Regions from separate parts of the Streptomyces sp. NPDC031274 genome, predicted to be linked through region 1. Evidence: riboswitches for the same ligand, from Rfam matches in the RefSeq annotation. Region 1 holds a riboswitch; the other holds the start of a gene.

Region 1 (7,269 bases):
GGCCCTTCGTCCGCAGCAGCTCCGAGACGGCGATCCCCCACGGCAGGCGAAGTCCCGCCCGCGCCAGGAGATCCCGTCGGGCGAGCATCTCCGCGACCGGCCCGGTGCGCACTCCCGAGGGGGTGAGCAGCGCCGCGTCGTCGGCCCAGCGGAGGGCCAGATCCACATCGTGGGTGGCCATGACCACGGTCGTCCCCGCGTCCCGCAGTCCTTGCAGGGTGGCCAGGAGCCGCTCCTGGCCGTCCGGGTCGAGTCCGGCGGTCGGCTCGTCGAGGATCAGTACGCGGGGGCGCATCGCCACGGCACCCGCGATGGCCGTCCGCTTGCGCTGGCCGTAGGAGAGCAGATGGGTGGGGCGGTCCGCCAGCGCGCCGATGTCGAGCGCGGCGAGCGCCTCGGCGACCCGCGCCCGGACCTCGGCGTCGGGCAGCCCGAGGTTCAGCGGCCCGAAGGACACGTCCTGCTCCACCGAGGCGGCGAACAGCTGGTCGTCCGGGTCCTGGACGACCAGCTGGACAGTGGTGCGCAGCCGGGTCAGACCCTTGCGGTCGTACGTCACAGGGACGCCCACGACGCTCAACCCGCCCCGGTCGGGGCGCAGTCCGCCGCTCAGCAGCCGCATGAGAGTGGTCTTGCCGCTGCCGTTGCGCCCGAGCAGCGCGAGAGCGCGTCCCTCGGTGACATCGAAGTCGAGGCCGCTGAGCACGGTCGGCCCCTCCTCGTACGCGTAGGAAGCAGCGCGCAGAGCGACCAAGGCCGCGCCCGGCTCTCGCTCGCGAGGAGCACTCGGCTCGCTCGGACAGCTCGGGGCGCTCGGCTCGCTCGGGTCGCTCATGGAAGGAGCCTTTCCAGTACGAGGGTGAGGACCGCGAGGCCCGTGAGGAGTACCGCGCTGGCGGCCACGAAACCGCGGGAGATCCGGGCTTCGGGCACAAGGACGCGCAGGGTTCCGTCGTAGCCGCGTCCGGCGAGCCCGGCCTGCAACCGGGTCGCCCGGTCGAAGGCCCGCACGAACGCGGTGGCCGCCAGGGAGCCGAGGGAGCGCCAGGTGGCGGCCCGGGTGGTGTGGCCGAGCCGAGCGGCCTGCGCCTGCCGGATCCGGCTCATGGAGTCCAGGAGCAGGAAGCTCATCCGGTACATGACCAGGGCCACGTCCACGACCGGCGCCGGAACGCCCGCCTTCACCAGGCGGGGCAGCAGATCCGACATCGGTGTGGTGAAGGCGAACAGCAGGACGCCGAGCGAGGCCGCCGACGTGCGCAGGAGCAGACCGCCCGCTCGCGCGGGACCGCCGTCGGCGAGCGTGACGAACCCTCCGGTTCCGCCGAGTTGGACAATCAGGGTCAGGGCTCCGGTGACGCAGAAGCCGAGCGGTACGCGGTAGGCCCGCCACAGTTTGCGCGGCGGCACACCGGCAGGCCCGAGCAGCACGGCGAGCGCCGCGATCAGCACCAGGGCGGCACCGGGCCAGGGCGGCAGCGAGACGGCCAGGACAGTGAGGCCTAGCCCGAGAACAGCCTTGTCCACGGGGTGACGGCGGCGCCAGCGACTGCTGTGCGCCGCCGCGTCGATGGGCAGCACGCGGGCTCAGACCTGCTCGGTCTCGGGCCGGGCGCCCTCCACGTCGGTGGACCTCTCCGCCGATACTTCCTGCTCCCGTGCGATGTCGGCGCCCTGGCGGCGCCCCTTGCGCAGACCGAAGTAGTACGCGAGGACGCCCGCCCCGAGTGCCGCCTGCAGGGCGAAGAGCGCCGACTCGATCTCCCCGGAAGGGGGTTCGTACAGCGGCGAGAACCACGGCTCGTAGTCCGGCTTGATCTCGGTGATCGCGGTCTCGGCCTGGGCGTCCGCCCCTGCGAACGGTTCCTTTTCGTCGTCGCCGAGGCCCAGCGCCACCGGCAGCACCGCGAGCGCGGCGACGATGACGAGGAGCAGAATGTTGATCTTCGCGTTCCGGCTCATCAGGCGCTGGCCCCCGTCTCCGTCGTCTCCGTCTTCTTCGCCGCGGTCGCCGCCGACTGCTTGCCCTGCAGCAGTACGCCGAGCCGCGTGAGTTCACCCTTGCTGGACTGTACGAGCAGCCGCATCACCAGGACGGTGAGGAGTCCCTCGCTGACCGCCAGGGGGATCTGCGTGACGGCGAAGATGCCGCCGAACTTGCCCAGGGCGCCGAGGAATCCGCTGCTCGGGTCGGGGAACGCCAGGGCCAGCTGGACGCTGGTGACGCAGTACGTGGAGAGGTCGGCGACGAACGCGCCGAAGAACACGGCGACCATGAGCGGCACGTCGTACCGCTTCAGGAGCCGGTAGACCGCGTATCCGGCCCATGGCCCGACGATCGCCATGGAGAACACGTTGGCGCCGAGCGTGGTGAGCCCGCCGTGGGCGAGCAGCAGGGCCTGGAAGAGCAGCGTGATCGTGCCGAGCACGGCCATGATCGGCGGCCGGAACAGGATCGCGCCGAGCCCGGTGCCCGTCGGGTGCGAGCAACTGCCCGTGACGGAAGGGATTTTCAGTGCGGAAAGGACAAAGGTGAAGGCTCCGGAGGCGCCCAGGAGCAGGGTGCTCTCGGGGTGCTCCTTGACTTCACGGGTCAGGGAGCGGACTCCGTGGACGACGAACGGCGCGGACGCTACGCCCCAGGCGATCGCGTGCGCCGGCGGGAGGAAACCCTCGGCTATGTGCATGGCTAAGCAGACCCTCTCCAGCACCTCGTGGATGGACAACGCGCCTTGGCCGGTCTCCTGGCTGACGGGTCATACCGACCGGACTCCGCCTTCCCGGATGCGTTCGCACCCAGTGGCTGCCGCGAGGGCTGGAGCCGGACTTCCCGATCACAGTGGCGAGGGCCGCACCGGCATCACACCGGATTTCCCGTTCACCAAGGCGTGGTGACCATAGTGCGCGACCGAGTTTCCTGACAACTTGCGGGACGGCCGCGGCTGTGGCACGCGCCAACGCACACGACCAGGGGCGTACGCCCCTGGTCAGGCCTCAGGTCTCAGACCTCAGGCCGCAGGAATGCGTGAAGCCGGGCGGTCGCTTGTCGACGAAGGCGGCCATGCCCTCCTTCTGGTCCGCGGTCGCGAACACGGCGTGGAAGAGGCGGCGTTCGAAGCACACGCCCTCCGCGAGGGTCGTCTCGAAGGCCCGGGACACGGGTTCCTTCGCCATCATCGCGACGGGCAGGGACATCCCTGCGACGGCCTCGGCGACGGCGAGGGCCTCACCGACGAGTTCACCGGCGGGCACCACGCGCGAGACGAGCCCGGCCCGCTCCGCTTCCCCTGCGTCCATGGTGCGACCGGTCAGGCACATCTCCATTCTTCGCCGCCTGACCGGCGCCGGGTCCGCCACAGTGCACCGTCTTCCTGCCCATGACCGTCAGGAGCGGGCCCGCCTCGATCCGTTCCGCGCCCCTTCGCGCGACCCCCACTCCGTGGATCCGTGTCTCACCTCACGGTCCGGAATGTGATCAGCACTGCCCAAGAAGCCGACCACCCCTTAGCCTGACCAGTGCAGCTGGTTCGCCCTGCCCGCCAGGCAGACGCGTCGCAAGAGGGAACCCGGTGGGAATCCGGGACTGCCCCGCAGCGGTGAGTGGGAACGACCGCCGTCATACGCACTGGATCCGAGCGCGGATCCGGGAAGCGACGGCCAGTAGGAACCTGCCTCGGCAGGTGTGCCCGCGAGTCCGAAGACCTGCCCGTTGCCCGTACGTGACCCCTCACGTGCGGACATCCCGGTGACCTCGTGGGCGGGTCGGCGTACAGATCAGGTGGAGTACCGCAGCACCGCGCCGATGGCGCGCGTTCGGTCCGCCCGGTTCGTCACCCCTTCGCGTCCGTGTCCCGTCTCCGGGATCTCAAGGAGTCATCTCGCGAAGGAGATTTCCGTGACACCGAAGTCCGCAGCCGCGGCAGCACGGTCCACCGTGTACGGCTACCCCCGCCAGGGCCCCGACCGGGAACTGAAGAAGGCCGTCGAGGGCTACTGGAAGGGCCGCGTCACCGCTGACGCCCTCCGGGAGACCGCGGCGCAGCTGCGCCGGTCCACCTGGCAGCATCTGGCCGCCGCCGGCATCCATGAGGTGCCGACCGGTGACTTCTCGTACTACGACCACGTCCTCGACACCAGCGTCATGGTCGGCGCCGTCCCCCAGCGACACCGTGAGGCTGTCGACACCGACAGGCTCGACGGCTATTTCGCGATGGCCCGCGGCAACCAGGACGTGGCGCCGCTCGAGATGACCAAGTGGTTCGACACCAACTACCACTACCTCGTGCCGGAGCTCGGCCCCGACACCGTCTTCACCGCCGACTCCGCCAAGCAGGTCACCGAGCTGGGGGAAGCCCTCGCGCTCGGCCTCGCGGCCCGTCCCGTCCTCGTCGGCCCGGTCACCTATCTGCTGCTCGCCAAGCCCGCGCCCGGCGTCGCGGCCGACTTCGAGCCGCTCACTCTCCTCGACCGACTGCTGCCCGTGTACGCCGAGGTCATCGCCGACCTGCGCGCGGCGGGCGCGGAGTGGGTGCAACTCGACGAGCCCGCCCTGGTCCAGGACCGCACCCCGGCCGAGCTCAATGCCGCCGCCCGCGCCTATCGCGACCTCGGCGCCCTCACCGACCGCCCGAAGCTGCTTGTCGCCTCGTACTTCGGCCGACTCGGCGAGGCGCTGCCCGTGCTCGCCAAGGCGCCGGTCGAGGGCATCGCCCTCGACTTCACCGAGGCCGCGGCCAGCCAGCTCGAGGATCTCGCCGCCGTCGGCGGTCTTCCCGGCAAGCGTCTGGTCGCGGGCGTCGTCAACGGCCGCAACATCTGGATCAACGACCTGGAGAAGTCTCTCTCCACGCTGGGCACGCTCCTGGGTCTCGCCGACCGGGTCGACGTCTCGGCGTCCTGCTCCCTCCTCCACGTACCGCTGGACTCCACCGCCGAACGGGACATCGACCCGCAGATCGCCCGCTGGCTGGCCTTCGCGCACCAGAAGACAGCCGAGATCGCCACCCTGGCCCGCGGCCTGGCCCAGGGTACGGGCGCCATCACAGCCGAACTGTCCGCCAACCGCGCCGACTTGGCGTCCCGCTCTGGCTCGGCGCTCACCCACGATCCGGCCGTACGCTCCCGCGTCGCCGCCGTCACCGGCGCCGATGCCCGCCGCGCCCACGCCTACCCGGAGCGTGCGGCGGCCCAGCGGACCCGCCTCGGCCTCCCCCAACTGCCCACGACCACCATCGGCTCCTTCCCCCAGACCACCGAACTGCGAACCACCCGGGCCGACTTGCGTGCCGGACGCATCGACACGGCCGGTTACGAGGAACGCATCAAGAACGAGATCCGCGAGGTGCTCGCCTTCCAGGAGAAGGCAGGTATCGACGTCCTGGTGCACGGCGAGCCGGAGCGCAACGACATGGTGCAGTACTTCGCCGAGCAGCTCACCGGCTACCTCGCCACGCAGCACGGCTGGGTCCAGTCGTACGGCACCCGCTATGTGCGACCGCCGGTCCTGGCGGGCGACATCTCGCGGCCCGAGCCGATGACGGTGCGCTGGACCTCCTACGCCAACTCCCTCACCGACCGCCCCGTCAAGGGCATGCTCACCGGCCCGGTCACCATGCTCGCCTGGTCCTTCGTCCGCGACGACCAGCCGCTCGGCGACACGGCGCGCCAGGTCGCCCTCGCTCTGCGCGACGAGGTCGACGACCTTGAGACGGCAGGCACTTCGGTGATCCAGGTCGATGAGCCCGCACTGCGCGAGACGCTGCCGCTGCGGGCCGCCGACCGTGCCGCCTACCTGGACTGGGCCACCGAGTCGTTCCGCCTCACCACCAGCGGCGTACGCCCGGACACTCAGATCCACACGCACATGTGCTACGCCGAGTTCGGCGACATCGTCCAGGCCATCGACGACCTCGACGCCGACGTCATCAGCCTGGAAGCCGCCCGCTCGCACATGCAGGTGGCCCGCGAACTCGCCCAGCACGGCTACCCGCGCGAGGCGGGCCCCGGCGTCTACGACATCCACTCCCCGCGCGTCCCCAGCGCAGAGGAGGCAGCGGCCCTGCTGCGCAAGGGACTTGAGGCCATCCCCGCCGAGCGCCTGTGGGTGAACCCCGACTGCGGTCTCAAGACCCGCGGCTGGCCCGAGACCAGGGCGTCCCTGGAGAACCTGGTCGCGGCGGCACGCGAGGTGAGGGCGGAGCTGCCCACGGGTTCCTGACCCGAACGCACCAGTCGGGGCGGTCGTTCAAGGGCGAACGGCCGCCCCGTTCCGCCATGAGCCGGTCCCGGGCCTCCGGCCTCGCGGAGCGGTCGCAAGCGAGCTGCGGCGTCACCGACTGGCTTGAGGTCGGCCAGGGCCGCATCGACACCTTCGCCGACGCGACCGGCGACCACCAGTGGATCCACACCGACCCCGAGAAGGCCGCCCAGGGACCCTTCGGAGCCCCGTCCCGCTTCTGCGCCCGAGAAGCCCGCGTCAGAGGTTGTTCAGGCATCAGGGGTTGTTCAGATAGGTGAGGACGGCGAGGACGCGACGGTTGTTGTTGTCGTCATCGGTGATGCCGAGTTTGCCGAAGAGGGAGGTGGTGTACTTGCTGATGGCGCTGTCACTCAGGAAGAGCCGACGCGCGATGGCCTGATTGGACAAGCCTTCGGCCATGAGGGCGAGCACGGAGTGTTCGCGTTCGGTGAGCCGTTCAAGTCGCCGGTTCGATGACCCGCTGGACAGCAGTTTCGCGATGACGGCCGGGTCCATGGCAGTCCCGCCGGAAGCGACGCGTTCCAGGGCGTCGATGAACTGGTCGGCGTCGAACACGCTCTCCTTGAGGAAGTAGCCGATGCCACCGGTGCCGTCGGCCAACAGCTCGCGGGCATAGAGCTGTTCGACGTACTGGGAGAGAACCAGGACCGGCAGGCCGGGCCGTTCGCGGCGGGCGGCAAGAGCCGCACGCAGGCCCTCGTCCGTCTGGGTCGGCGGCATGCGGACGTCGACGACGGCGACGTCCGGGCGCCAGGTCAGCAGCGCGTCGAGCGTCTCGGGGCCGGTGGCCGCCGTCGCCACCACCTCGTGTCCGCACGCTTCGATGAGGCGGACCATTCCGTCGCGCAGAAGGTAGAGGTCCTCGGCTACTACGATTCGCATGGCACCATCATCCTCACCCGGGTCGGGCCCCCTGCCGGGCTGGTGATCTCCAGAGTGCCGTCGAAGACCGCGAGACGGCGGCGCAGCCCTTCCAGTCCCCCACCTGCTCGGGCGCTCACGCCGCCTCT
Region 2 (7,269 bases), on a different contig from region 1:
TCGACCTCGACGACTTCGACGAGACCTGCCCGGGGCCCTTCGAGTGGGACGTCAAACGCCTGGCCGCGAGCATCGCCGTGGCGGCCGGCGGCAACGGCCACCCCGAAGCCAGGGCGCGCGAGGCATGCCTCGCGGCGGTGGCGGCGTACCGCGCGTCGATGAGGCGCCTGGCGGGTCTCGGCGAACTGGCCGTCTGGTACGAACGGACGGACGCGCAGGACCTGTTGCCCCTCATCCGCTCCGACCGCCACCGCGAGCGCGCGGCGACCACCCTCGACCGGGCCCGCCGCCGTACGAGCCTGCAGGCGCTCGGCAAGCTGACAGAGGAGGTGGACGGGGCTCCCGGCGTCCGCCGCATCATCCACGACCCGCCGCTCCTCGAACCGGCGCGCGCCCCGGACCTCGCGGCCGTGCGCAAGATCTTCGGCGACTACCGCTCCACGCTCGCCGAGGAGCGCCGACTCCTCCTCGACCGCTACCACTTCGTGGACGCGGCGCGGAAAGTGGTGGGCGTGGGCAGTGTCGGCACCCGCTGCTTCATCGTGCTCCTCGCCGGGCGCGACGCCGACGACCCGCTCTTCCTCCAGATCAAGGAGGCGGTCCGCTCGGTACTGGAGGACCACCTTCCGGCAGGACCGTACGCCCATCCCGGCCACCGCGTGGTCGCGGGCCAGCGCCTGCTCCAGGCGGCGAGCGACATCTTCCTCGGCTGGATGACGGGCCCCCAGGGCCGCTCGTACTACTGGCGCCAGCTCCGCGACATGAAGGGCTCGGCGGACGTCGAGGCCATGTCCGCCTCGGAGCTGCGCTCCTACGCCCGGCTCTGCGGCACGGCTCTGGCCCGCGCCCACGCCCGCTCCGGCGACCGCGTGGCCATAGCCGCCTACTTGGGCGGCTCCGACACGTTCGACCGGGCGATCGCGGACTTCGCGCTGCGCTACGCCGTGCAGAACGCCGAGGACCACGCGGCGCTGACGGAGGCGATCGCCTCGGGGGTGGTGAACGCCGAGGATCCCAGGCCGCTCTAAGAGACGGTGGACGCCTTCGCCGCGCTGCGGGAGCGCCCTCTGCGCCCATGATCGGTACGACGCTTCCGCCGAGCGGGCGGGGCGGGGCGGGCACGGCACCCGGCGGAAGCGAATCAGACGTACCTGGGACGGCTGGGCACCCTGGTATCAGAGACGGCTGGACACCCTCGTCCCCGGGACGACTAGCGGATCTCGTCAGGGACCACCGTCAGCCACCGCTTGTCGGCGGTCACCTTCTGGCCGAGCTCCCGCTGCCGGTCCGCGTTCTTCTGCTTCATCTCGTCCAGCTGCTTCATGTACGAGTCCTTGCGGTTGACCCAGACCCGCGCCCCGCCGTGCGCCACGTCCGCCGAGTGGAACAGCATCGGGCCGTCGCTCACCGGGGTGTCGCCCGCCGCCAGGACGGGCTTCTTCCACTCGTCGATGTACGTGTTGATGGCCGCGGGCTTGCCCTGGTACCAGGTCAGCGGCGCCCACAGGTTCGGCGTCAGCTCGCGCTTGGCGAGCTTCTTCTCGTCGAAGCGGCCCTCAGCGATCTCCTTGCGGGAGCTGGTGAGCTTGCCCGTCTTGCGGTCCTTGAGCTGCAGGCCGACGCCGATGACGTTCTCGGGCTTCACGTTGTAGCCGTACTTGGGGTCGGCGAGGACCATCCGCACCAGGTCCTCGCTGGCCGCGCTGACGACGTACACCTCGATGCCGTGCCCTTGCAGCGAGTTGTAGAGCTCCTGCATGCCGGTGAAGAACTCGGGCTTCTTGACCTCGGTCTTCGTCAGCTTCCCGTCCTCGTAGTACTCGGCGGGGATGGGCTTGTCATAGGCCAGGAGCTCGTCGACGTACCCCTTGAGCTCCTTCAGCGTGAAACCGGAGAAGATCTGCGCGGCCCACGGGTAGGAGACCTGGTCGTCGATCTCGCAGAGCCGGGTGTAGTAGCTGTAGAGGCTCTCCTTGTGCTTCGCCGTGTCCTTGAAGGGGATGATCTTCAGTGACGGGTCCATCGACTTGCGGGTCAGCACCCCCTTCATCTCCAGGAAGGGCAGGAGGGACTCCTCCAGGTCGTTGCGGTACGTCGTGTTGTCCGCGTCGAAGACGGCGTACGCGCCCTTGTGCTCGTTCTTCGCGATGACCTTGCCCAGCTTCTTCGCGACCGGCTTGGGCCAGTGCTTCAGCTCGGCCGTGGCCTTCGAGGTCTTCGCGGCGGTTCTCGCCGAGGCGTCCGCGGCCGTCGCGTCCGTGCTCGGCCAGAGAGCCGTGCCCGCGAGAACGGCCGCGGTGAGCGCGCCCGCCGTGCCGAGTACGGCCAGCTTGCCCTTTGCCTTTACTACTTTTACTGCCTTTGCTGCCATGGTTCTGTGCCCCCTGAGAGCGGTCTGCGCCCCGTCCGGAGCGGCGGGTCATCGTATGGGGTGGGACGGCGGATTCCCATGATCGACATCACCGGACGGAACGGGCATGGGTCGGCCGTGGGCGGGTAGTGGGATGGGACGCCTGCCGGGGTGCTCGGGCTTGCTCAGGTGCGTTCCGGGCTCAGGTGCGCTCCGGTCTGCTCGTGGGCCTGCTCGGGCTTGCTCCGGTCTGCTCGTGGGCCTGCTTCGGAGCGGCGCTCATCGCATACTGGTGGGCATGGAGACCGTCTCCCGCGAGTTCGTGCGGGCCGCTCCGCGGCTCGACGGCATGGTCGTGTCCGCCGTCGGCTACCGCACGGCGGGTGAGCTGCCCGGCCTGCACCGCGGCCTGCCGTCCCCGTATCTGACGCTGATCTTCTCGCTGGACGGTCCCGTCGCCACCGGCCGCAGTCCCGAGCAGGCGGTCGGCCCCGATGCCATCCGCACGGACATCGTCCTGGGCGGCCTGCACCAGTCCCCGGCGTACGTCGTGCGGCCCGAGCACGAGGCGGGCATCCAGCTCGCCGTGCATCCGCTCGCCGCCCGCGCCCTGTTCGGCGTACCGGCCTCGTTGCTGACCGGTGACCTGGTGACGTCCGGCGCGGACGTGATGGGGCGCCGCGCCGTCGACGTACGGGAGCTGCTGTGCGAGCAGGGTGGGTGGGAGGAGCGATTCGCCTCCCTGTCCGGCTACCTGAGGCAGCGCGTGGCCGACGCCGACGCGAACGGAGCCGTACGGCCCGAGGTCGCCGAGGCCTGGGCCTGGCTGGCCCGGCACCGGGGCGTCGGCACCCTGCGCGGCCTCTCCCGGCACGTGGCGCTCAGCGAACGCCGCCTGACCACGCTCTTCCGTGCCGAGACGGGCCTGAGCCCCAAGCAGGCGGGCCGTCTGATGCGCTTCCAGCGCGCCCGCGACGCCGTCGTACGCCCTGTCGCCTCGGGTGGCGCCCCCGACCTGGCCCGCGTCGCCGCCGACTGCGGCTACTACGACCACTCCCATCTGGTACGGGACTTCCGGCAGTACACCGGGGTGAGTCCCAGCGGCTGGCTGGCCGAAGAGTGCCGGAATATCCAAGCCGGGAGCCATGGCGGGGGCGAAGAGTAGGACTCATGGACACCAACGAGAAGCAGCAGTCCCAGTCCCAGCCTCAGTCCAAGCCCCAGTCCCAGGCCCAGCCCCAGTCCCAGCCCCGGTCGACCTCCGCTTCGGCCGGGCGCGCCCCCGATGTCTGGCCGTCGCTCCAGGCCAACGACGCCCCCGCCCTGATCGACTTCCTGGTCGGCACGGTCGGCTTCCTGCGCACCGCCGTCTACGAGGACGGCGACCGCGTGGCCCACGCCGAGCTCGACTGGCCCGAGGGCGGCGCCGTCATGCTCGGCTCGTACGACGAGAAGTCGCAGGACTGGTGCCTGAAGCCGGGCACCTTCGGCGCGTACGTCGTCACCGATCACGTGGACGACCTCTACCAGCGGCTCAGCGCCGCCGGAGTCGAGATCATCCGTGAGATCGAGGACCAGCCGTACGGCAGCCGGGAGTTCGCGATCGCCGACCCCGAGGGCAACAAGTGGTCCTTCGGCACCTACCGCGGCGCACCGAGGCCCGACCAGGCGTCCTGACCGGGCTTCCTGCTCAGGCGTCCTGACCAGGCATTCTGAGGGGTGCCCTGACCTCGCGTGATAGCTTGCGGACGCCAGTCGACCCACACCAGGGCCAGGGAATCCGGTGCGAATCCGGAACTGACGCGCAGCGGTGAGGGGGTACGGGCGGGGCCACGGCCACTGGGCGTCCACGGACGCCTGGGAAGGCGCCCCGTCCGGCCGATCCCCGAGTCCGAAGACCTGCTGGCCGCCTTCGCCCGCGCACCGAGCGGCGGAGGTGACGAAGCAGGCCAGGCTCCGCGTATGAGCCGTGAGACTCAAGGGATCGTGTGTCCTCCACAGCCCGTCGTGTACGTATACCCGTCTTCCTCAGTTTCTTCAGTGCGGCTCTGGTCGTCACGCTGACCTCCTGCGGCGGCTCGCCTGCCTCCTCCACCACGGACAAGAAGGCCGACGGCTATCCACTGACCCTGACCTCCTGCGGCAAGAAGGCGGAGATCAAGGCGCCGCCGCAGCGGGCGGTCTCCCTCGACCAGGGCTCCACCGAGATCCTGCTCTCCCTCGGACTCGCGGACCGCATGGTCGGCACCGGGACCTGGACGGACCCGGTGCTCAAGGGACTGGAGAAGGACAACGCCAAGGTGCCCCGGATCGCCGACAGCTACCCCTCCTTCGAGAAGGTCCTCGCCAAGGAACCGGACTTCGTCACCGCGTCCTTCCTGGCGACGGTCAGCAAGGGCGGCGTCGCGGACCGCGCCAAGTTCGCCGAACTCGGCGTACCCGCCTACGTCTCACCGTCCGACTGCGCGGGCAAGGACAACAGCGGCGACGGTGACGGCAAGCGGGTCAAGACGCTGACCATGGACACGGTGTACGGCGAGGTGCGGGACCTGGCCAAGGCCTTCGGGGTCGAGAAGCGCGGCGAACGCCTGATCACGGAGCTCAAGGGCCGGGTGGCGAAGGCAACGAAGGAGATCGACGCGTCCGACACGACCCTCCTCTACTGGTTCGCCAACTCCGACGCCCCCTACATCGCGGGCTGCTGCGGAGCGCCGGGCATCATCACCCGCGAGCTCGGCACGGAGAACGTCTTCGACGACACCCGCGAGGAGTGGCCCCAGATCAACTGGGAGACGGTGGCGGACCGCGACCCGGACGTCCTGGTCATCGGCGACCTCACCCGCAAGTCGCAGACGGCTGAGAGCGCGAAGAAGAAGATCGAGTTCCTGGAGTCCAACCCGGTCACCAAGAACCTGACCGCGGTGAAGAAGAAGCGGTACGTGCTGCTGAGCGGCCAGGCCATGAACCCGTCGATCCGTACGGTGGACGGCGTTGAGCAAGTCGCCGACGCGTTGCGCGAGTTCGGGCTCGACAAGTGAGGGGTGGCGCCGGTGTCGGCGCCGGTGCCCGTGCCCGTGTCGGTCTCGGTGTCGGCGCCGGTTCCCGTGTCGGCGTCGCGGGCGGTGTACGCCGCGCCCTGCTCTGGACGACGGGACTCGCCGCCCTCGCCCTCTCCGTGGCGGTGGCCGTCACGATCGGCCCCGCCGACATCTCCGTACTGGACGTGTGGTCGGCGGTGGCCGCCCACCTCGGCTGGGGCGAGGCGACGCTGACGCCGATCCGGGACGGCATCGTCTGGAACCTGCGCATGCCGCGCACGCTCCTCGCGGCGGTCTGCGGCGCGGGCCTCGCGGTGTGCGGAACGGTCCTCCAGTCCCTCCTGCGCAATCCGCTGGCCGACCCCTTCGTGCTCGGTGTCTCCTCGGGCGCTTCCACGGGGGCGGTCGCGATCGTCGTCCTGGGGGTCGGCGGGGGAGTGGTGTCGATCTCGGCGGGGGCCTTCGTGGGGGCCCTCTGCTCGTTCGCCCTCGTCCTGCTGCTCAGCCACACCCTGGGCGGGAGCACCGACAGGGTGGTGCTTTCCGGGGTGGCGGCGATGCAGCTCTTCTCCGCGCTCACTTCCTTCGTGATCCTGACGGCGGGCAACGCGGAGACGACGCGGGGTGTCCTGTTCTGGCTGCTCGGCTCGTTGAGCGGGGTGGGCTGGACGGATGTCTGGCTGTGCGGGGCGGTGCTCGTCGTCGCCCTCGTGATCTGCCTGGCGCATGCCCGCACCCTGGACGCGTTCGTGTTCGGCCAGGACGCGGCGGCGACGCTGGGAGTCCACGTGGCCCGTACCCGCCTCCTGCTGCTCTCCACCACGGCCCTGCTCACGGCGGCGCTGGTCAGCAGCGCGGGCGCCATCGGCTTCGTCGGCCTGGTCCTGCCGCACGCGGCCCGCGCCCTGGTCGGCTCGGGGCACGCGCGACTGCTCCCGGTCACGGCGCTCGCGGGCGCGGTGTTCCTGGTGTGGGTGGACACGCTCGCCCGTACGGTCCTGGACCCGCAGGAGGTCCCGGTGGGCGTGGTGACGTCCCTGATCGGCGTACCGGCATTCGTCCTGGTCCTCTACCGCACGCGAAAGGCGACGTGACCGACGACGTGATCGAGGACATGACGGACGACATGACCAACGCCGTGACCGACAACATGACCGCCGCCGTGACCGGCGACGTGATCCCGCACGCTGCTGTCCCCGGCCTGCGAGCCGACCGAGTGACCAGAACGGCGGGCGGCCACCTCATAGTCGACGGAGTGACCCTGGCCCCGCCCCCCGGAGCGACGGTCGGCCTGCTCGGCCCGAACGGCTCGGGCAAGTCCACCCTCCTGCGCATCCTGGCGGGCGTCCTGGCCCCGGCATCGGGAGCGGTCACGCTGGACGGCCGTCCACTGCGGGACGTGGGCCGCCGCACGGTGGCACGCAGGGTGGCGGTGGTGGACCAGGACGCCACCACGCAGGTCGAGTTGTCGGTGGAGGAGGTCGTACGCCTGGGCCGCATCCCGCACCGCAGAGCGTGGTCCCCGTCCACGCCCAAGGACGACGAGGCGGTCCACGAGGCGCTGACCCGCACAGGCCTCGCCGACCGCGCGGGCCAGTCCTGGCACACCCTCTCCGGCGGCGAACGCCAACGGGTCCAGATAGCCAGGGCCCTGGCCCAGGCCCCCGAGGAACTCCTCCTGGACGAGCCGACCAACCACCTGGACATCCAGCACCAACTGGACCTCCTGTCCCTGGTCGCCGACCTCCCTCTGACCAGCGTGATCGCCCTGCACGACCTGAACCTGGCCGCCATGTTCTGCGATCACGTACTGGTCCTGCGTGAAGGCGTGGCCCACGCGGCGGGCACACCGTCCGAGGTGATCACGGAGGAGCTGATCGC

What was found. Region 1 has a riboswitch for cobalamin ahead of metE (5-methyltetrahydropteroyltriglutamate--homocysteine S-methyltransferase). Riboswitches for the same ligand answer to the same signal wherever they lie in the genome.
Region 2: another riboswitch for cobalamin. It lies ahead of ACZ5CR_RS20740 (ABC transporter substrate-binding protein); the one in region 1 lies ahead of metE (5-methyltetrahydropteroyltriglutamate--homocysteine S-methyltransferase).

What each region holds. Positions count from the first base shown of each region.
Region 1 covers NZ_JBVIHP010000036.1:30,360-37,628, reverse strand. Annotated here, with positions in the region: gene ACZ5CR_RS39125 (energy-coupling factor ABC transporter ATP-binding protein) at 1-835, opposite strand, end outside; gene cbiQ (cobalt ECF transporter T component CbiQ) at 832-1,581, opposite strand; gene ACZ5CR_RS39115 (energy-coupling factor ABC transporter substrate-binding protein) at 1,588-1,962, opposite strand; gene ACZ5CR_RS39110 (energy-coupling factor ABC transporter permease) at 1,962-2,687, opposite strand; cobalamin riboswitch at 2,718-2,915, opposite strand; partial or broken gene ACZ5CR_RS39105 (enoyl-CoA hydratase-related protein) at 2,995-3,324, opposite strand; partial or broken gene ACZ5CR_RS39100 (3-hydroxyisobutyrate dehydrogenase) at 3,326-3,415, opposite strand; cobalamin riboswitch at 3,507-3,724, shown strand; gene metE (5-methyltetrahydropteroyltriglutamate--homocysteine S-methyltransferase) at 3,896-6,217, shown strand; partial or broken gene ACZ5CR_RS39090 (MaoC/PaaZ C-terminal domain-containing protein) at 6,274-6,447, shown strand; gene ACZ5CR_RS39085 (response regulator transcription factor) at 6,494-7,141, opposite strand; gene ACZ5CR_RS39080 (sensor histidine kinase) at 7,129-7,269, opposite strand, start outside.
Region 2 covers NZ_JBVIHP010000012.1:153,794-161,062, forward strand. Annotated here, with positions in the region: gene ACZ5CR_RS20720 (DUF2252 domain-containing protein) at 1-1,028, shown strand, start outside; gene ACZ5CR_RS20725 (HAD family hydrolase) at 1,211-2,371, opposite strand; gene ACZ5CR_RS20730 (AraC family transcriptional regulator) at 2,649-3,515, shown strand; gene ACZ5CR_RS20735 (VOC family protein) at 3,521-4,027, shown strand; cobalamin riboswitch at 4,086-4,271, shown strand; gene ACZ5CR_RS20740 (ABC transporter substrate-binding protein) at 4,339-5,388, shown strand; gene ACZ5CR_RS20745 (FecCD family ABC transporter permease) at 5,487-6,482, shown strand; gene ACZ5CR_RS20750 (ABC transporter ATP-binding protein) at 6,539-7,269, shown strand, end outside.